2 linked regions of the Tsuneonella mangrovi genome follow. The protein of the gene in region 2 interacts with the protein of the main gene of each other region in a pairwise test. Links are inferred from orthologs where the notes say so. Each region holds a gene or a part of one and is shown on either strand. Other genes may lie near its edges. The genes, in order: CJO11_RS03390 and CJO11_RS05130.

What was found.
Region 1: the proteins of CJO11_RS05130 (region 2) and CJO11_RS03390 interact in binary tests that used the Escherichia coli proteins (3 or more experiments, as listed by UniProt). The link is inferred for Tsuneonella mangrovi from one-to-one orthologs.

Annotation. Positions count from the first base shown.
Region 1 is NZ_CP022889.1:693,121-702,425, forward strand. Bases 6,545-9,305 are described here. They hold CJO11_RS03390 (YbgC/FadM family acyl-CoA thioesterase), read right to left. Parts: upstream 8,271-9,305; coding sequence 7,818-8,270; downstream 6,545-7,817. Other genes in these bases: CJO11_RS03375 (energy transducer TonB), read right to left, coding at 6,545-6,656; CJO11_RS03380 (ExbD/TolR family protein), read right to left, coding at 6,671-7,114; tolQ (protein TolQ), read right to left, coding at 7,114-7,821; CJO11_RS03395 (histidine triad nucleotide-binding protein), read right to left, coding at 8,355-8,729; CJO11_RS03400 (phosphoribosyl-ATP diphosphatase), read right to left, coding at 8,729-9,046. In the rest of the region: CJO11_RS03345 (cystathionine gamma-synthase family protein), read left to right, coding at 1-1,264; CJO11_RS03350 (M20/M25/M40 family metallo-hydrolase), read right to left, coding at 1,286-2,902; CJO11_RS03355 (J domain-containing protein), read right to left, coding at 3,001-3,534; CJO11_RS03360 (hypothetical protein), read left to right, coding at 3,657-3,839; peptidoglycan-associated lipoprotein Pal, read right to left, coding at 3,844-4,359; Tol-Pal system beta propeller repeat protein TolB, read right to left, coding at 4,432-5,856; more of CJO11_RS03375, read right to left, coding at 5,853-6,544.
Region 2 is NZ_CP022889.1:1,016,810-1,029,033, forward strand. What follows is about bases 9,253-12,224. They hold CJO11_RS05130 (acyl carrier protein), read right to left. Parts: upstream 10,871-12,224; coding sequence 10,634-10,870; downstream 9,253-10,633. Other genes in these bases: mltG (endolytic transglycosylase MltG), read right to left, coding at 9,253-9,273; fabF (beta-ketoacyl-ACP synthase II), read right to left, coding at 9,275-10,534; aspS (aspartate--tRNA ligase), read right to left, coding at 10,989-12,224. Outside these bases: CJO11_RS05075 (acyl-CoA dehydrogenase family protein), read right to left, coding at 1-71; CJO11_RS05080 (crotonase/enoyl-CoA hydratase family protein), read left to right, coding at 379-1,179; CJO11_RS05085 (CaiB/BaiF CoA transferase family protein), read left to right, coding at 1,176-2,405; CJO11_RS05090 (formylglycine-generating enzyme family protein), read left to right, coding at 2,592-3,509; CJO11_RS05095 (L,D-transpeptidase family protein), read right to left, coding at 3,563-4,789; CJO11_RS05100 (murein L,D-transpeptidase catalytic domain family protein), read left to right, coding at 4,815-5,507; CJO11_RS05105 (DEAD/DEAH box helicase), read left to right, coding at 5,832-7,619; CJO11_RS05115 (2'-5' RNA ligase family protein), read right to left, coding at 7,784-8,350; more of mltG, read right to left, coding at 8,311-9,252. UniProt on the Escherichia coli protein: Carrier of the growing fatty acid chain in fatty acid biosynthesis.

The sequences.
Region 1 (9,305 bases), 330 kb from region 2 along the record:
GGCTCATCCCAAGAATACCCGCGACTTGAGGCCCAGCACCTTGATGATGGGCCACGGCTACGATCCTGCACTGTCCGAAGGCAGCCTCAAGCCGCCGGTGTTCCTCACCAGCACCTTCGCATTCGAGAACGCGGCAGCGGGCAAGCGCCACTTCGAAGGGATCACCGGCAAGCGCCCCGGCGGCGCAGACGGCCTCGTCTATTCGCGGTTCAATGGCCCCAACCAGGAAATCCTCGAGGATCGGCTGGCGATCTGGGACGGCGCGGAAGACGCGCTGTGCTTCTCCAGCGGGATGACCGCAATCTGCGTGCTGATGATGAGCCTGTGCGCGGCGGGTGACGTGATCGTCCATTCCGGCCCACTTTATGCCGCGAGCGAAGGCTTCGTCGCCAAGACGCTCGCCAAGTTCGGCGTGACCTATGTGGACTTTCCCGCCGGCGCGAGCCGCGAGGAGCTCGACTCGGTGATCGCCAAGGCCAAGGCGCAGGCAGAGGCACAAGGCGGCAAGGTCGCGATGATCTACCTCGAAAGCCCGGGCAACCCGACAAACGCGCTGGTCGACGTCGAGGCAGTCTGCGCAGCGCGCGACGCAGCACTTGGCAACGACCATGCTTGCCCGATCGCGATCGACAATACCTTCCTCGGGCCGCTGTGGCAGCGCCCACTCGATCAAGGGGCGGACATCGTGGTCTATTCGCTGACCAAGTACGTTGGCGGCCATTCGGACCTCGTGGCGGGCAGCGTCGCAGGTGCGAAGAAGTGGATCGACCCGGTGCGGATGCTGCGCAACACGATGGGCGGGATTGCCGATCCCAACACCGCGTGGATGCTGCTGCGCAGTCTCGAGACGGTCGAACTGCGGATGAGCCGCGCGGGCGAGAATGCCGAGAAGGTCTGCGCCTTCCTGAAGGGGCACCCCAAGGTCGAACGGCTGGGCTATCTCGGGATGATCAACGATCCGCGCCAGCAGGACATCTTCAACCGCCATTGCACCGGCGCGGGCAGCACGTTCTCGGTGTTCATCAAGGGCGGCGAGGCAGAGTGCTTCCGCTTCCTCGACGCGCTCAGGATCGCCAAGCTCGCGGTCAGCCTCGGCGGGACCGAGACGCTCGCCAGCCACCCGGCGAGCATGACCCACCTTTCGGTGCCCGACGCGCGCAAGACGAGCCTAGGGATCTCCGACAACCTCGTGCGGATCAGCATCGGGATCGAAGATGCCGACGACTTGATCGCCGACTTCGAGCAGGCGCTCGAAGCGGTCTGATCGGGCCGATCGACCGGACGATCAATCGTCGTCCGGGATCGTCACCTTGAACGGGTTGGACTTGCTCGGCTCGGTCGGCAACGGCGGTCGCGGAAGTTCTGCGTCGCTGTTGGCCGCTTGCCAGAGCATCGCCGCAAGGATCGTCGCCGCCTGGCGTACATCGTCCGACGGAGCATGGTCGAGCGTATCGATGCTCGAGTGATGCACGCGTGAGCCGTAGTCGAGCGGATCCTGGATGAACTGGAAGCCGGGCAGGCCCACCGCTTGCATATACTGGTGGTCAGTCCCGCCGGTCCGGCTCATCACCACTGCGGTCGCGCCCATCGACGCGAACGGTGCAAGCCATTTCTTGAGCATCGGTGCGGCGGCAACGTTGTCCTCGGCATAGATCCCGCGGATCTTGCCCGCGCCGTTGTCGAGGTTGAAGTAGGCCTTCATCCGGTCGTAGTCCGGTCCCTTGGTGATCGGGAACCTGGTGGTCCACTCGGCGAAACGGGCGACTCCGTAGGCATTCGTGTCGACAGGGCGGGTCGCCAGGTGCTTTTCGATGTAGGCGATCGAGCCGAGCAGGCCCTGCTCCTCACCAGACCATAGCGCGAAGCGGATCGTGCGCTTGGGCTTCACGCCCAGGCTCTTGATGATCCGCGCCGCCTCGATCACGACGACGCTCGGCACCCCGTCATCGGTCGCTCCATCGGCGGCGATCCAGCTGTCGAAGTGTCCGCCAGCCATCACGTAACCCGCCTTGGGATCGCTGCCCTGGATATCCGCCACGAGGTAATCGGCGGTCGTATCCTGCGGGTTTTCGTGGGTCGCAATATTGAGCTGGATTACCGGCGGCGTGCCCGCAACTTCGAGCCGGGCGAGCCGACGATAGTCTTCGCTAGAAAGCTCCATGAACGGCAGCGCCAACCGGTTGGCCGGGTCGATATTGTAGCCCTCGCCGGTCACGAGGCCGTTTTCACGGTAGCTCTTGCGAACGATCGCCAACGCCCCTTCGGCCTTGAGGAATCTGGAGAGTTTGAGCTCGAAATCGACCCGCTTCACGAACCCCTTGTACGGCTCGAGATTGTCGCTCGGCAGCGTGAATTCGTCCTTGCCCGAAAGATCCTTGGCATCGAAACGGGTGAACATCGGCCTCGACGACTGGCTCGCTTCCCCCGGCAGGTTGACCATCACGATCTTGCCCTTGAGCTTGCCGCGCCAGCGTTCGAAATCGGCCTCCTTGGCCATCGGGGCGAGGATCACCGGCGCGCTGACCGTGCCCTCGGTCGCAGGAGTCCACGCAACCGGCTGCGACGTCATTACTTTCATGCGCGGCGCGATCATCGTCGCATTCCACGAATCGAGATTCCAATTGACCCCGAACGGGTACGATTCCTTGTGGACGTTGGTCAGTCCGTACGCTTCGAACTTGGCCAGAGCCCATGCGGCCGCCTTGTCGAAATTCTCCGAATTGGTCAGCCGCGGGCCGATCCCGTCCATCAGCTGCGAGGCGTTGGCCATTGCCTGGCTGTGGCTCAGCCCTTCATCGATGATCTGCGCGATCTGCCCATCGGTGGCATCGGCTTGCACGCCGGATAGCGGCATTACGGCGAAAACCAGCGCAGCCGCGCCGGCAAGATACGTCTGCTTCATCGAAATCCCCCAGGACTCAAATTGTCGTGGCGCGGTGCTCCCACTTTTTCACCGGCGGGGCAAGGCGACAATCCATCCTGCAGGTCTCTAGCGAGTGATCAGCCTTTCCACTCGCGGCGCTCTTCGGCCTGCCGCAGGACTTCGTAGGCTACCTGAAGGGCGTGGAATTGCTTGGCGGCCTCCGCATCGCCCGGCTTCACATCGGGATGAACTTCCTTGGCCATCGCCCGCCAGGCCTTCTTGACCACCGCGAAATCGGCATCCACCTCGAGGCCGAGCAACTCGAGGGCACGCATTTCATCCGCACTGCGCGAACCATCACCGCTCCCTGCCCAGCCGTAGTGCGCGGCTTCGGCAAACCCCGCGTTGTCGCGCTTCTCGTTTGCGGCACGCTCGGCCGCCTCTTCCTTGGAAAGGCCTTCGAAGTAGTCCCACTTGGCATTGTATTCGGCTGCGTGCTGCTGGCAGAAGTACCACTTGTCCGGGCTGTTGGGTGATTTCGGCGCGGGGCAATCGCCCGGCTCCTTGCAACCGTGCCGATCGCACAACCGCACGGTCGTCGCTTCGCGCGACGAGCCATATCCGCGCCAGCGCGGGAAGCCCCAATCGTTCGATCGGCGGGCTTTGGCCATCAGGATTGTGCCTCGTTCACTTGGGTATCCTAGGGATCGGCGCGATGTTTTGGAAGGCGCGCCAACGATTTCGCAACCAATATGTTGCAATGCAAAAAGTTAGTCCTTAAATGCAACCTGTGATGTTCAAGATGAGCAAACAATTGACAATTGCCGCCACCGCTTCGGTGCTCGCGCTGTCTGCGCTGGCACTCCACGCGCCCGCAATTGCGTCCGGATCACTAGTCGGCGGGGCGACTTTGCTGCCGGCAACCGCGCAAATGTCGGCGCCGGCACTGCCGACGCTCGACATCTTGCCGTTCTGAGCGCTTACTCCACCACCACGGTCACGTCGCGGCGGTTCTTGGCCCACGCAGCCTCGTTCGAACCGAGCGCGACCGGGCGTTCCTTGCCATAGCTGACGGTGGTGATGCGATTGGCATCGACACCCAGCGAAACGAGGTAGTTCTTCGCCGCGTTCGCACGGCGCTCGCCCAGCGCGAGGTTGTATTCGCGCGTGCCGCGCTCGTCGCAATTGCCCTCCACCCGTACGTTTATGCTCGGGTAGCGCAGCAGGTACTGCGCCTGTGCCTGAAGAGCGGCCGCATCGGCGCTATCGATGTTGTACTTGTCGGTATCGAAGTAGATCACGTTCTGCCCGTTCACCGCATCGACGAAGTGTTCCTGCGTGCCCAGCGTCGGGCCGGTCGGCTGCTGCGGCGGGGTCGGGGTCGCGGCGACCGAGGGTTCCGGTTCGGGTGGAAGCGATGCGGGCGGTTCCTTCTTGCAGCCCGCCAGCATGACGGTGCCCGCCATCAGCGCGGCGATTACGATGCGACGATCCATCTTGCGTCTCCTTCTCGATGAATTCCCGGGGGGCCGGACGATTCCTGCCACCCTTGTATACCAGAAAACGAATTACGGCAGGACCGGCCCCCAAGCCGGATCCGACGCATCGACCGGGGTCGGTAGGCGGCGCAAGTTGCGCCCGGTCAGGTCGACCTGCCACAAGGCGGTATGGCCCGAATTGGGCGCCGTGCGGAAGAACTGGATCACGCGACCGTTGGGCGACCACGTCGGACCTTCATCCTGCCAGCCGTTGGTCAGCACCCGCATGTCGCGGCCCTGCGGCGTCATCACCGCAATGTCGAAATCACCGCCGATATGGGTGAACGCGATCAGGTCGCCGCGCGGGCTCCATTCGGGCGTCGCGCAGCGTCCGCCGAAGAAACTGATGCGGTGCTGGTTCATTCCGTTGGCATCCATCACGTAGCACTGCTGGCTGCCCGAACGGTCGCTCTCGAACACGATCTGGCTCCCGTCGGGCGAATACGAGCCACCGATATCGATTCCCGGGTTGTCGGTCAGTCGCACGCTCGGCCCACCGCTGGCGGAAATACGGTAGATGTCGGTGTTGCCGTTCACCGCCATCGAATAGAGAATCCACTTGCCGTCCGGGCTCCAGCGCGGCGCGAAAGTGGGATTGCGGCTCTGCGTGACGAGGTGCTGCTGGCCGGTTCCGATATCGTAGATGTAGATGCGCGGATTGCCGTCGAGATAGCTGAGATACAGCAGCTTGCTATAGTCGGGCGAATAGCGCGGGGTCAGCGCAGTCGCCCGGCCGGTAGTGATGAAGCGGTGGTTGGCGCCGTCCGAATCCATGATCGCCAGCCGCTTGATACGGTGATCCTTCGGCCCAGTTTCCGCGATGTAGGCGATCTTGCTGTCGAAGAACGGACTTTCGCCCGACAGACGCGAATAGACGAGATCCGAGCATTTGTGCGCCGCGCGCCGCCAATCCGCTGGGGGCACGATCCACCCGCCGCGCGTCAGCTCCTTCTGCAGCTGCACGTCGTAGAGGTAACAGCCTACGATCAGCTTGCCATCGCCGCGTGCGCGGACGTAGCCTTCGACGAGCATTTGCGCCCCGCGGCTCGACCAGGTCGCCCAGGTGGGAGCGGTAATCTCGCCATAGGCCGGCTGCGGCAAGGCGGCGGGACCGGTCGGTTTGAACAGGCCGTTGAACTTGAGGTCATGGTAGATCACTTGCGCCAGGCTCTTGCCGAGCGCTGCAGTGCCGCCGGTGCTCGCTGGCGTCGCCACATCGTAATCGGTCGCGAACCCGGGTATCGCGACGCCAAGGTCCTGCCATTGGCTTTCGTCGGTCACGGTGAACGACAACCCGCCATCGTCGGGTTTGGCTTGATCGACCGTTTCTACCTTGCCGCCATCTGGTGCAGGGGTCGAAAGATCGCTCGGAGGCGCGCTCGAAGCGTCTTGGGCCAGCGCCGGACCAGCGGAGAGCGCCAACACGGCGGCGAGGAATACGATCAGCGGTTTCATTTCGAGAGGTTCCTGTCGAATTTGGCGCCGTCGATCGTCTTCCACACGTTGTAGTATTCGGGCGGCAAGTTGAACGGCGCGGCGAGTTCCACGGCGCGAATTGCCCGCTCGGCATGGAGCGGTGCTTGCGGCCGGTTGGATGCGGTAACACCCGATTGGCTAACAACGCGCGGCGTTCCCGCGAGCGAACCATCGGGATTGAGCCTAAACGAAAGCACAGTCACGAGCAGGTCCGCGTCGGCACCTTGCGGCGCTTGCCAGTGCGGCTTGATCTGGCGGATGATCGCCTGGACCACCGAAGCGCGCGCGCTCGGCCCGATCTGGCTCGCCGGGATGCGGGTGTCGTCGGTCGTCGTGCTCGATCCGGAGCCCGCGAGGAAATTCGACCCGATTAGGCTGCCACCGGCCTTCTTGGATGGAGCCGACTTTGCAGGTGCTTGCTTTGCGACCGGTTTGGGCGGCACGGTCTTGGGTTGTGGCACCGACTTGGGCGCCGGTTTGGGCTTGGGAGCGGTTGTCGCGACCGGTCTCGGCGGCTCGGGCGCCGGCTGCACTTGCGGCAGCGGTGCCGGTTCGGGCGCGAGTTCGGGTGCCATCGCCGCACGACTATCGGGCACTGGAGCGGGTGCCTGCGCCTGCAATCCGACATCTGTTGCAAGATTGACCGTCATCCGCTCCGGCTGAGGCAGCGGCTGGCGACTGTTCGGCTGCAGGATCAGCACCACCGCCAGCAGCACGTGCAGCCCCAGCGCGACGCCGAGGCCGATACGTTCTTCATGGCTGAGGTGTGCGAGTGCCATCTCCCGACCGGACGCTACGGTGCCGAGACTGAACTGTTGGTGACCAGCGAAATCGAATTGAACCCGGCGTGGTTGAGCTCTCCCATCACCGCCGCCACCCGGCCCCAATCGAGCACCTTGTCAGCGCGCAAGGTTATCAGCGGTGCCTTGCCGCCACTACGCGGGAGGTTGTCGAGTGCTTGCGACAGGCCGCCAGCGGGTACCGGGACGGCATCGATGTAGATCTCGCCGGCAGCATCGATCGAGATGGTTACCTGGTCGGGTTGCTGGTCGAGCGGGTTGGCACGGCTGTCGGGCAGGTCGACCGGCACCCCGGCGGTGAGCAGCGGAGCGGTGACCATGAAGATGATCAGCAGCACCAGCATCACGTCGACCAGCGGCGTGACGTTGATCTCCGCCATCGGCGTGCGCGCCCGGTTACCTCCGCGCGCGCCGGCCCGGTGCAGGCCCATCGCCATCAGAGCGATTCCAGCTGACGGCTGAGCCCCGCATGGAACTTGTCTGCAAACCGCTGAAGGCGCGCCTCGAAGGCGTTCACCGCATGGCTGAAACGATTGTAGGCGATAACCGCCGGGATCGCCGCGAACAGGCCGATCGCGGTGGCGAACAGAGCCTCGGAAATGCCCGGCGCGACTACCGCGAGCGAGGAATTCGACTGGCTGCCGATCTGGAAGAAGCTGTTCATGATCCCCCAGACGGTGCCGAACAGCCCGACAAACGGCGCCACCGAACCGACCGTCGCGAGGAAATTGAGCCGGTTGGCAAGATCGTCCGCTTCGGTCGCAACCTGCCCGCTCATCGCCCCGGCGAGACGCTGGCGCAGTCCTTCGCGATCCTTGACCCCGCCCTTGGTCGAACGGCGCCATTCGCTCATCGCCGCCGAGACGACCCGGGCCGACGGGTTGTCGCGCGCTCCACGCTGCTTCATCAGCGCGTCGAAATCGTCGGCCTGCCAAACCTCTTCCTCGAAGGCGTGGCTCTTGCGACGCACGCTACCCATGCGAAGCGAAAAGCTGACGATGATCATCCACGTCCAGATACTCGCGAGCAGCAGCCCGGCGAGTACCGCCTTCACCACGATATCGGCGTCGAGAAACAGCTGCAGGGGATCGAGCCGGCTCGGCACGGTCAGTGCAGACAGCATGAAGAATGCAGGATTGGTCATTGATTTCCTTCGGAAAAACTGGCGAACGCCGTGCGCCATTCGGCTGGCTGGCGACGCGGGCGACCTTCCGGACTGATGAACCCGACGCGGACGGTCTGTTCGGCGACAAGCTCGTCGCCGCGCATCGCGCGCTGGACGATCCGGACGCTCGCCGCCCCCATTTCGGTGCAGCGGCTTTCGATCACGATATCGTCGTCGAGCCGCGCGGGTGTGGCGTAGCGGATGTGCAGGTCGGCGACGGCATAGGCCCCCTCGCCCGCTTCGATCGCGGCACGCTGGTCGATGCCGAGCATCCGCACCAGGTCGCTGCGCGCACGTTCGAACCAGCGCAGGTAGTTGGCGTGATAGACAATGCCCGACAGATCAGTGTCTTCATAATAGGCACGCACGGCGAACAGGTGCGTGTCGCCGCGGATCACTCCGCCAGGTGGGGTGGGCGTGGTCGTCATCTCCGGCTTGCGTCTAGCGGAGGGGCGAGTCACCCGGCAAGCGGCAATCTCGACGAACGGCGCGGGGCGCGCGACGAACCCCCTTCAGGCGATCATCCGGCCCAACGGCTGCCCGCCGAACAGGTGGACATGCAAGTGCGGGACTTCCTGGCCGCCGTGATAGCCGACATTGGCGAGCAAGCGGTATCCCGGCCCGACCAGGCCGTGCTCGCGCGCCACGTTGCCGACGGCGCGGATAAACCCGGCAATCTCTTCCGCCGGAGCCTTCGCCGCGAAATCGTCCCAGCTGACGTATTTCCCTCTCGGGATCACCAGAATGTGCAGCTTTGCCTGCGGATTGATGTCGTGAAAGGCGATCGCCCATTGGTCCTCATAGACCCGCTTCGACGGGATTTCGTCGCGCAGGATCTTCGCGAAGATGTTGTCGTCGTCATACGGCAGGGTCGGATCGATCGGCATCAGGAGCTCCTGCTGGCTTTCTCGTCGAGGCCCGAAATGCCCTCTCGCCGGTCGAGTTCGGCCAGTACGTCAGTAAGGGGCACGCCCTTTTCGGCGAGCAGGACGAGCAGGTGGAACAATACGTCCGCGGCTTCCCCTGTCAGCTCCTCATCGGAACCGGACAGCGCGGCAACTACCGCCTCGACCGCTTCCTCGCCCAACTTGCGGGCAATTAACGGCAGGCCGCGCGCGTGGAGCTGCGCGACATAGCTACCCGATGCATCGCCGGATGCGATCCGCTGGCGGATTGTGGCTTCGAGGCGGTTTAAGGTATCCATCGCCTTCGCTCATGGCGGGGCGCGAGGGCACTGGTCAAGCGATCAGTCGCGTTTGGAGCGCTTCTTGGCCGCCTGGCGACCAACAATGACGCCGATCACGCCAAGCCCGAACAGGCCCATGCTGCCCGGTTCGGGCACTGGAGTGCTGGCTGCAAAGGCCGGGCTGGCGGTAAGCAGGAGGGCGATAACAGGGAGATAGCGCATGGTGCGGTTTGCCGTAATCCCGGATGATTCGGCAATCGACCAGCGCAGTCCTGTC
Region 2 (12,224 bases):
AGCTGCCGCACAAGCGGGCGAAGCGCCTCGTCTTCCTCGGGCAATCGGGCAAGGGTCAGGTTGTCGAACACGCCGGTCATCCTGTCTGGATAGTTTGGTCTATCCCTGAAGTATCCGGTCGGCAGATCAAAATTGAATTTGCATATTTTGATAGGCGACCAATTTCGCGCGCGGGAACAATCGCCATTCTTCCACCGCGCTATGCAATTCGAGCATCCCGGCGAACACACAGAAATGGCGCAGGCAGCGAAAATTCATGTTAGCCACGACCTGGCGATCCTAGTCGATTTAACATTAGCAACGCGGCGGCAAAGCGCATAGCCCGCCAACGTGGGCCAGCGAAAGGCCCCTGTCCGCGGTAGAGAGGAGCGAGCATCCATGGACCCATTCCTGATAGTGGAGCGCCACGGCGCCATCGTCGTGGCAAAACTCAATCGCCCCGAGCAGCGCAACGCAATTTCCGGAACCGCCCACAGCGAAGAAATCCGCGACTTCTGCGGAGAGATGACGCGCGATACGAGCGTGCGCGCAGTGGTGCTGACCGGTGAAGGAAAGGCGTTCTGCGCCGGCGGCAACGTCAAGGATATGGGCAGCAGGGCCGGCATGTTTGCCGGAACTCCATATAGCCTGCGCAATGCATATCGCACCGGTATCCAGCTGATTCCGACAGCGCTCTACGAACTGGAAGTGCCGGTCGTCGCTGCGGTCAACGGGCCGGCCATCGGTGCGGGACTGGACCTTGCCTGCATGTGCGACATCCGCATCGCATCGGACAAGGCGCTGTTCGCCGAAAGCTTCGTTAAGCTGGGTATCGTACCTGGCGATGGCGGTGCGTGGCTGCTGCCGCGCGTGATTGGCATGGCCCGTGCCAGCCAGATGACGCTGACCGGCGAGACGATCGACGCCGCCAAGGCGCTCGAGTTCGGACTGGTCAGCGAAGTAATGGCACCCGAGAAGCTGATGGAGCGTGCGATGGAACTGGCGGGCGCAATCGCCGCCAATCCCGGCCATGCAACCCGCATGGCCAAGCGCTTGCTACGCGAAGGGCAGGACATGAAGCTCGCCCCGCTGCTCGAACTCTCGGCTGCCTACCAGTCGCTGGCGCACCACACCGAGGACCACAAGGAGGCGGTGCATGCATTCCTTGAAAAGCGTGCGCCGGAGTTCCGCGACCGATGAGCGAAGCGCAGGCCAATAGGGGCCCACTCGCGGGATTGACCGTGCTCGACTTGTCGCGTGTGCTCGCCGGACCGTGGGCCACACAGATGCTCGGCGACCTCGGAGCGGACGTAATCAAGGTCGAACAGCCGGGCATGGGCGACGACACGCGCCGCTGGGGGCCGCCTTTCCTGCCCGACGGGTCGAACGATTCCGCCTACTACCTGTGCACCAACCGCAACAAGCGTTCGATCGCAGTGAACATGGCCGATCCCGAGGGTGCCGAAGTGATCCGCCGGTTGGCGGAAGGTGCCGACATCGTGGTCGAGAACTTTCGCGTCGGCGGCCTCGCCAAGTATGGCCTCGATTATGAATCGCTGCGCGCGATCAAGCCCGACCTGATCTACTGCTCGGTCACGGGTTTCGGCCAGACCGGACCGCTCAAGGACAATGGCGGCTACGACTTCCTTATCCAGGGTATGAGTGGGCTGATGAGCGTAACGGGCGCGGCCGATGGTGGGCCGACCAAGGTCGGCATCCCGATCAGCGACCTCGTGACCGGGATGTACGCCACCATCTCGATCCTCGCTGCGCTCAACCATCGCAACGCGACCGGCGAAGGGCAGCACATCGATGTGGCGCTGCTCGATTCGCAAGTGGCGCTGCTTGCCAACCAGGCTTCCAACTTCCTCAATGGCGGCATGGTGCCCAAGCGAATGGGCAACCAGCACCCGAGCATCGTCCCCTACCAGGATTTCGCCTGCAGCGATGGCGACGTGCTGGTCGCGCTGGGCAACGACAAGCAATTCCGCTCGTTCTGCACCATGCTCGGGCGCAGCGACCTGGCCGCAGACGAAGCCTATGCCAGCACAGCGCTGCGCAGCCGCAACCGAACCCCGTTGCTCAGCGAACTGGCAGGCGAGCTTGCAAAGTGGAAATCGGGCGACCTCATTGCAGAGATGCGCAAATTGGGTCTGCCCGGCGGGCGGATCAACGAAATCCCCGAAGTGCTCTCCCACCCGCAGATCGAAGAGCGAGGAATGGTGCACGAGATCGCCCGCAGCGACGGGACGGCAGTTAAGTTTCTCGGCTTCCCCGGCAAGTTCTCTGCAGCTCCTGCCACCTATCGTTTTGCGCCGCCCCGATCGGGCGAAGACACCGCTGACGTCTTGCGTGCCGAGCTGGGATTGAGCGAGCAAGAGATCGCGCGCCTGCGCGAAGCGGGCGTGATTGCAGAGGAATTGTAGAGCATGGCTTGAACGCGCCGGTCGGCGTGTCGGCGGAGAGATTTTCGGTGCGGCGCGAAATTGCGTCGGATCGCATCCGCCCCGGGGTTCGCGCGGTGAATTGACGCTGGCTCCTGCGCCCAGGTTTATCGTAGTGTCCGCCGCGTGGACCGGATCGCCCGCCCTGCTCGATCGACTGCCGATGGTATGCTCCACCTCGAAGGCGGGACCTTCACGATGGGGTCGGAACGCTTCTATCCCGAGGAACGTCCGCTGCGCCGGGTGAGGGTCGGCGGATTCCGTATCGACCCGGCTCCCGTCACCAATCGCCAGTTTGCCGAATTCGTCGCGGCCACCGGTCACATCACCGAAGCGGAGATCGCGCCCGACCCGAAAGACTATCCCGGCATGGACCCGGCCCTGGTAGCGCCCGGTTCGCTGGTCTTCCGCAAGACATCGCAGCCGGTGGCAGTCGATGATGCCTCGCAATGGTGGGAGTTCTGCCTCGGCGCGGATTGGCGCCATCCTACCGGGCCTGGCAGCTCGATCGAAGGGCTCGAAGACCACCCCGTAGTGCACGTCGCCTACGGGGATGCGCTGGCTTACGCCCACTGGGCCGGCAAGGCATTGCCGACCGAAGCCGAGTGGGAATATGCCGCGCGCGGCGGGCACGAAGGGCGCGAATACCAGTGGGGAGACGAGCTGGCCCCGGGCGGCAGGATGCTGGCCAATTACTGGCAGGGGCTGTTTCCCTTCGCCAACACGCTCGAGGATGGGTGGGAGCGGACCAGCCCGGTCGGATCCTTTCCGGCCAACGATTTCGGCCTGTTCGACATGATCGGCAACGTCTGGGAATGGACTTGCGACTGGTACGCCCAGCCCAAGGGTGCCCACAAGCGAAAGCCCGGCGCCTGCTGCACGATCGACAACCCGCGCGGCGGCCGCAAGGCGGAAAGCTTCGATCCGGCCAACCCCGGTTCGAAGATCGGTCGCCGGGTGCTCAAGGGCGGCAGTCACCTGTGCGCCGTCAGCTATTGCCAGCGATACCGCCCAGCCGCCCGGCAGGGTGAGGCCGTAGACACCTCGACCAGCCACATCGGGTTTCGCTGCATCGTGCGCGACTAGAGCTGGCGAGAATTGTGGGGGATCGACGCCGACGAGTCTGCGCTACGCGCTTCCTAGCACTCTATCCCGGTGAGGAGATCGCGACGTACACCTGTCGCTTCGCTTGAAGATTGTGGGCGCGCAAGCACAGCTGGATCGGCTCGCAGCGATCGCGGGCTGTAATTCACCGAACTAAGTTTGATGCGCCCATCTCGGTCGTAGATGTCGGGCAGTACCGCGACATCGCCCTGACCGTCGCCGACTGCAGTGAAATACGTCACGTAGATCGGGATCGGACGAGCGAGCGCGACCTCGGTCGTCGCCCCGGATGACACGATCGCGTCGACTTCTTCGCGCGTCTTCACCCCTTCGAGCAAGGTCGCTGCAAAGCCGATCGCATCCCCGGTCCGGATGCAACCGTGGCTGAATGCGCGCACGTCGCGCTCGAACAGCTGTTTGGAAGGCGTGTCGTGCATATAGACCGAGAAGCGGTTCGGCATCACCAGCTTCATCTGGCCGAGCGCATTGTTCGGCCCCGGTCGCTGCCGGTATCGGCCATCTGCCCAGACATATCCCCTTGATCGCGCCAACGCGGGGTTGCGCCTTATCAACGCTCCCACACTCTCGCGAACGATGCTGGCCGGAATTTCCCACCAGGGATTGAGGATCACCCCTTCGATCGTGGTGTCGAAGACTGGCGTCGGCGTGCTCTTCTTGCCAACGATGACCCGCCAAGTTCCGACTTCCTTGCCGTCTCGCCAGAGGTAGGCTTCGAAATCGGCGGCATTCACCAACACATAATCGTCGCCCAGACTGCGCGGCATCCAACGCCATCGCTCCATGTTGCGGGCGATTGTCCTGCGGCGGCCGCGGTCGGTTTCGACGTCGTAGGCTGCCTTGAGAGCAGCATATTGGGGGCTCGCCGGACGCATCCAGGCGAAAAAGCTGTCGAGCGTTTCGGTCGTAATCGCCGTATCGAGCAGCGACTCGACCGGAAGGTTGCGGTCGGTATCGACGATGTTCCACCCTGCCTTTTCGGCCGAACTGGCATCACCCAACAGGTGCATCCGCGCTAGCCGAAGCGCGAGCTTGGTAGCCTCACGGTCGATGACCATCGGATCCCCACCACGGACCGCCGCATCGAACGCCTTGGTGGACGGACGTGGCAGGGCGTCGGCAGGCGCAGCATCGACCCAGCGATCGAGCACTGCAAGGTCGGTCTCCGTCCAATGTGCGCCACTGCTCGCGAGTGCAGGTGAAGTCAGTAGGGGTAGAAGAAATGCGACGATCAGACTTCGCAACCGGGCCACCTGACACCTCCTGACCTTGATTTTCGCCATCACTGGCCCACATTTGAACCGAAAACAAATCGGGTCCAAAATGAAATTAAACAGACGAAGCTTTATCGGCTCGTCGGTGGTTGCCGCAGGGACACTATTCGTGCCCCGCACCTTTGTCGACCAATCGGCGGCCCAGGCAATGGCTCCGCTATCGGCGGAGTCCGGCGGCACGAATTCGCCAGCCGTAATCGATTGGGCGTTGGCGGCGCTCGATCGGCACAGCGCGCGCATCACCAACCGCGACAGGATCGGGATCGCCGATTTTTCGGCTCCGTCAGGAGATTTCCGTTTCCACATAGTTGATGTGGCGAGCGGAACGATCACGCATTCCCTGCTTGTCGCCCACGGGAAGGGTTCCGACCCGACCAACAGCGGAATGGCCAAGCGATTCTCCAATCTCCCCGGTTCCAACGCTTCTTCGCTAGGCAGCTTCATGACTGGCGACGAATATTTCGGGAAACATGGACGCTCCCGGCGGTTGCATGGCCTCGATGATCAGAACAGCCTCGCCTACGAACGCGCGATCGTTATTCACGGTGCGCGTTATGTCGATAGCGCCATGGCGAAGAGGCAAGGGCGGGTCGGTCGCAGCTTTGGTTGCTTCGCCTTCGAGCAGGACAAGATCGACCAAGTCCTCGATCTGCTCGGGCCGGGCCAACTCCTGTTCGCCTCGAGCTGAACTACGGGTCCGCCGACGCTGCAAATCATACGTGCGTGAGCAAATGAAAAGCATCGTGCGAATGGTAACGGAGGAAGGACTTGAACCCCCGACATGCATTGGCGACCAACAATGCCGATCGGGACGCATTGCCGTTCGTCATCATGAAACCGGCAGAGCCAGTGTAGTTCGACAGAATTTCCCTTTTTCGCAAGCCAAGGGCGAGATCTTGGCCTATGGGCGCGACATATACGCAACCGCGATTGCGTCAGCGCTCAAATATCAGACCACGATTGCGCCGTTGGCAGAGAACTGGCGTGCACCTCCATCTATTAGGCCGTCGCCATGAGATTTCCTTCCCTTCCGTCCAGCCTTGAGGCTGCCCTTGTCGAGCGTGGCTACGAGACAGCTACGCCGGTGCAGGCCGAAGTCATGCAGGCCGAAGCAGCCGGACGAGACCTGATCGTTTCTGCCCAGACCGGTTCGGGTAAAACAATCGCCTTCGGCCTCGCCATGGCCCAGCAACTCCTGGAAAATCGCGACACCATTCCATTCTCGGAAAGACCGCTTGCCCTGATCATCGCGCCGACGCGAGAACTGGCTCTGCAGGTCAGTCGCGAACTGGCTTGGCTCTACGGCAAGGCAGGTGGGCGTATCGCAACCTGCGTCGGCGGGATGAACCCACAGCAGGAACGCAAGACCCTGCGCTCAGGCGCAAGCATTGTTGTTGGAACACCTGGCAGGCTTCGCGACCATCTCGAGCGAGGTGCGCTCGATTTGTCCGGGTTGAAGGCAGTGGTTCTCGATGAAGCGGACGAAATGCTCGACATGGGCTTTCGTGAAGAACTGGAAGAAATCCTCGAGGCGACACCGGAAACGCGAAGGACCTTGCTGTTTTCCGCCACTATGCCACGTCCGATCGAAGCGCTTGCCCGTCGATACCAACGTGATGCGTTGCGGATTGCCACGATCAGCGAGGGGCGCGGTCATGGCGATATTGCCTACCAAGCCGTCACGGTTTCCCCGCCCGAGATCGAAAATGCCGCAGTCAATCTCCTGCGCTATCACGAGGCGGAAACCGCCATCCTGTTTTGCGCGACCCGCGAAAAGGTCCGCCACCTGCACGCTACGCTGCAGGAGCGCGGATTTGCCGTGGTTGCACTTTCGGGGGAACATTCGCAGTCGGAACGCAACCAGGCGCTTCAGGCGTTACGCGACCGCCGCGCACGGGTGTGTGTCGCCACCGATGTCGCCGCGCGCGGGATCGACTTGCCGACGCTGAGCCTCGTCATCCACGTCGAAATTCCGCGTGATGCCGAAACGCTGCAACATCGTTCGGGACGGACGGGCCGGGCGGGGAAGAAGGGCACTGCCGTGCTTATCGTGCCGTTCTCACGCCGCAAGCGCGTGGAATCCATGCTTCGCCATGCGAAGATTGCAGCGGATTGGACCGACGCGCCCGACCGCGATGCCATCAAGACAAAGGATCGCGAACGACTGCTGGCAAAGTTGCTCGAGCCGGTCGAAGTGGACGAAGCCGATCGCGATCTAGCCGAACGTCTTTTGGCCGAACGCACTCCGGTGCAAATCGCCACGATGCTGGTGCGGGCTCATCGGGAGAGGATGCCGGAACCTGAAGATTTGATCGCCAACACTCGCGATGCCCGGCGCGAAGCACAAAAGGAACGGCACCGTCCGGGATTTGAGGATATCGTCTGGTTCCGCATGGCGTTGGGCCGTCGCCAGAACGCCGATCCGCGCTGGATACTTCCGTTGCTTTGCCGTCGCGGTCACATCACGCGCAACGAGATTGGCGCGATACGAATTGGTCCCGACGAGACATATTTCCAAGTTCCGCGCCAGATCGCCGAAAAATTTGCCGATTCCGTATTGCGAACAGCCAGGGGCGACGGCGATGAGGAGCCCGCAGTGATCGAAATGTCGGCTAGAGGCCCGCGCGATGCCGCGAAGGGCAATCGCAAGCGTCACCATGTTCAAAGCAATGAAGATGCGCCGCGGGGTAAGGCAAAGACTTCATTCAAGAAGTTCGATAGGACCAAGGTTAGGAAAGCCGGCGGGCCTGGCAAGCCTCCAAAGGCGGCAAAGGATATGCGCAAAAGCAAGAAGCCCTAGCCGATTTCAGAAGATCGAAATGGTAGCGGAGGAGGGACTTGAACCCCCGACACGCGGATTATGATTCCGCTGCTCTAACCAGCTGAGCTACTCCGCCCCATCGGGCGCGCGGCGCGCGAAGGGCACCGGGCAGGCGGCGCATTTAGGGCGGGGTGGCGGCGCGGTCAACCGCGGAATGACCACCGCTTCGCGAACTCCCACGGCCCGCCGCGATAGCGGTGCAGCGCGAGCCCCGCGAAGGCGAAATCGCGCGGCTCGATCTGCCCGGAAAGCTCCGCCTGCAGCGCCTTGGCCGCAAAGGGGCTGACCTTGTTCTGGATCGTCACGTGGAGCCGCGGTGCGTGCATGTCCTGCGGGGTCAGCAACCCGTGGAAGCGATCCGCCAGCCGTTCGCGCAAGGCAAGCATGGCCGGGCTAGACAGCCGGAGCGCAGTGCCTCGCCCGAGGTTCATCAGCCCTTCCAGCCGCGCCGGGGCCGGAGCCGCGCGAGCCTCTTCAGCCAACGCGTCGCAGACTTCATCCTCCACGCTTGGCGGCAGGGCATGGAGCAGTGTGACGTGCGCGGAAAGGAAGTTGCGCTCGGGAGGGAAGTGCGCCTTGCGCAATTGGTCGGCACGCGACTGGAGCGCCTGCGGCAATTCGGCGGTGACGATCAGCGGCGCCGGGCCGGAAGCCGGTTGCCCCTCGCCGCTCAGTTCATTTCCCCGCGCGCGCGGCGGATCGCGAACCATTTCTGCACGTTGGCGTTGTGCTGCTCCAGCGTGTCGGCAAACCAGTGCCCGCCCTTGCCGTTGGCGACCATGTAGAGCGCCTTGGTCTTCGCAGGGTGCAACACCGCCTCGATGCTTTCGCGTCCTGGATTGGTGATCGGTCCCGTGGGAAGCCCGGTCATGGTGTAGGTATTGTAGTCGTTGACGGCGGCGATCTCGCTCTGGCGGATCCGGCGGCCGAGCGGCTCGCCCTTGGTGATCGGGTAGATGATCGTCGGGTCGGCCTGCAGCGGCATTCCCTGCTTCAAGCGATTGGAATAGAGCCCGGCGACCAGCTTGCGTTCGCTCTCGATCCCGGTTTCCTTCTCGACGATCGACGCGAGGATCACCGCCTGTCCAGGGGTCTTGACGGCGATATCCTTGCCCCTCTCGGCCCATGCGGCAGCGAGGAACTTGGTCATGGCCGCCTGCATCCGGGCAAGCACCTTGATGCGCGATTCGCCGCGTTCGTAATTGTACGTATCGGGCAGGACAGAGCCTTCGTCCGGCACCGGGATCGGCCCGGTCAGCATCGGATCGGCCATCAGCCGGTCGTAGACCATGATCGAGGGCATCCCTTCAGGGATCGTCACGAACCGGCGAATCACGTCGCCGCTCTGGAACTGGTCGAGGATCGACGACGCGCTGGCCCCCTTGGGGATCAGGAATTCGCCGGCCTGCACCGGCTCGCGTCCACCGAACACCTTGGCGCGCAGCAGGAAGCTGTCGGCCGACTTGATAAGGCCCTTGTCCTGCAACTGGTGAGCGACCTTGGTCAGCGTGGACCCGTCGGCGACGATGAAAGTGGTATCCTTCCCGACCTCGGCCGGACCATACCAGCCGTAAGCGAACCACCCGAGCGCCAGCGCGGCGACAAGCGCCAGCGCTGGCAGCAGTTTCTTCACGTCAGTCGACCTTCTTCATGATCAGCGAGGCGTTTGTCCCGCCGAACCCGAAGCTGTTGTTGAGCACGGCCCGCACTTCGCGTTGCTTGGCCTTGTGCGGCACGAGGTCGACGCCTTCGGTGCCTTCGTCGGGATCGTCGAGGTTGAGCGTCGGCGGCACGACCTGGTCGCGCATCGCGAGGATGCAGAAGATCGCTTCGACCGCGCCCGCGCCGCCGAGCAGGTGCCCGATCGCGGACTTGGTGCTGCTCATCGATGCACCGCTGAGGTCGTCGCCGAGCACGCGCTTAACCGCGGCGAGCTCGATCGTATCGGCCATCGTGCTGGTACCGTGGGCGTTGACGTAGTCGATGTCGCCCGGCTCCATCCCCGCCTTGCGCATCGCCATGCGCATCGACAGCTCGGCACCCTTGCCTTCGGGGTGCGGCGCGGTGACGTGGTAGGCATCGCCCGACAGGCCATAGCCGACGACTTCGGCATAGATCTTCGCGCCGCGCGCCTTGGCGTGCTCGTATTCCTCGAGCACGACCACGCCCGCACCTTCGCCCATTACGAACCCGTCGCGGTTCTTGTCGTAGGGGCGGCTGGCTTCGGTCGGCCGGTCGTTCATGCTCATGTTGAGCGCGCGCGCTTGGGCGAACCCGGCGACACCGAGCGGGTTGATGGTGCTTTCCGCCCCACCTGCCAGCATCACGTCGGCATCGCCGTCCTTGATCATCCGCGCGGCATCGCCGATCGAATGCGCGCCGGTCGAGCACGCGGTCACCACCGCATGGTTCGGACCCATCAGGCCGTACTTGATCGAGACCTGCCCGCTGATCAGGTTGATCAGCCGCCCGTGGACGAAGTGCGGACTCACCCGACCGGGGCCGCGTTCGTGCAAGTTGACCGATTCGATCTCGATCCCCGGCAGGCCGCCGATGCCCGAACCGATCGAGCAACCGGTGCGCAGCTTGAGGTCGTCGTCCATATCGACGAGCCCGGCGTCTTCCAGCGCCTGCCCCGCGGCATCGATGCCGTAGACGATGAACGGATCGACCTGGCGCTGGACCTTGAAATCCACCCGCTTGTCCGGATCGAAGCCGTATTCGTGATCCTTGGGCTTCACCTCGCAAGCGATGGTGCATTTCTGCCCTTCGGTATCGAACCGGGTGATAGTGCCCGCACCGCTCTTGCCGGCAATGAGGTTCTTCCACGAAGTTTCGACGTCACCGCCCAGCGGGGTGACGAGACCCAGTCCGGTTACGACCACACGGCGCATATTACTCTCCATATGTGCAACAGGCCCGGCCCCGCGCGGGGACGAGCCTGTCAGTGCCCCGCCGACTGGCCGTCTGGCGAGCGCGGCGGGATGGGCGGGTTAGCCCTTGTGCTCTTCGATGTACTTGGTCGCGTCACCGACAGTGGTGATCTTTTCGGCGGCGTCGTCCGGGATTTCGACCCCGAACTCTTCCTCGAACGCCATCACCAGCTCGACGATGTCGAGGCTGTCCGCACCGAGATCGTCGATGAAGCTGGCTTCCTGGGTGACCTTGTCGCTCTCGACGCCGAGGTGTTCGACGACAATCTTCTGCACGCGGTCGGCGGTATCGCTCATAATGGTCCCTCTTCGAACTGTGTTTTGGGCAATTGCCTTTCGCCCTAATGAACGGGCGGCGGGCTGGCAAGTGCCCGCACGGCCCCGTTCGGGCCGATTTCTCGGGTTGTCCGCAGGCCTAGCCCGCCGCGGGATCGACCAGCTTGTCCGGGTTCGCTGCCGATTCCTGCTGCGGAACATCGATCGTGCGGATGTGTACATCGCGCAGCTGGCGAGCCGAAACCGCGCTCGGCGCACCCATCATCAGGTCCTGAGCGCGCTGGTTCAATGGAAATGCGATGACCTCCCTGATGTTGGGCTCGTCGGCCAGCAGCATTACGATACGGTCGATACCTGGCGCGGATCCGCCGTGCGGCGGGGCACCAAGCTTGAACGCCTCGATCATGCCCGAGAAGTTCGCATCGACATCGGCCTGCGAATAGCCGGCGATCTCGAACGCTTTGTACATGATGTCGGGCCGATGGTTCCGGATCGCACCCGAAGACAGCTCGTAGCCGTTGCAGACGATGTCGTACTGCCAGGCCTTGATCTCGAGCGGATCCTGCGTCTCCAGCGCTTCCATCTCGCCCTGCGGCATCGAGAACGGGTTGTGGCTGAAGTCGATCTTCTTCGCGTCTTCGTCGTATTCGAACATCGGGAAGTCGACGATCCAGCAGAACGCGAACCGGTCATCGGGGATCAGGCCAAGCTCCTCGCCGACGCGGGTCCGCGCTGCACCGGCAAGCTTGGTTGCATCCTTTTCCTTGCCGGCGGCGAAGAACAGGCCGTCATTCTCGCCCAGCCCGAGTTCGGCGTAGAGCTTCTCCATGCCCTCAGTGCCATGGTTCTTGGCGATCGGCCCACCGAACTCGCCCTGCTTGCGGGTGACGTAGCCTAGCCCTGCGAAGCCTTCGCGCCGCGCCCAGTCGTTCATGTCGTCGAAGAACTTGCGGCTCTTCTCGTTGGTGCCCGGCGCTGGAATCGTGCGCACGACACCGCCACCGCCAACGATCTTCTCGAACAGGCCGAAGCCCGAAGTCAGGAAGTGCTGCGAAACGTCCGAAATCTCGATCGGGTTGCGCAAATCCGGCTTGTCGGTGCCGTATTTCAGCATCGCTTCGGCATAGGGGATGCGCGGGAAAGTGCCCGCCGGGGTCACGCTCTTGCCGTTCGCGAACTCCTCGAACACGCCCGCGAGCACCGGCTCGATCGCCTGGAACACGTCTTCCTGCGTGACGAAGCTCATCTCGAAGTCGAGCTGGTAGAATTCGGGGCTGCGGTCGGCGCGCAGGTCCTCGTCGCGGAAACACGGCGCGATCTGGAAATAGCGGTCGAACCCGGCGACCATCAGCAGCTGCTTGAACATCTGCGGCGC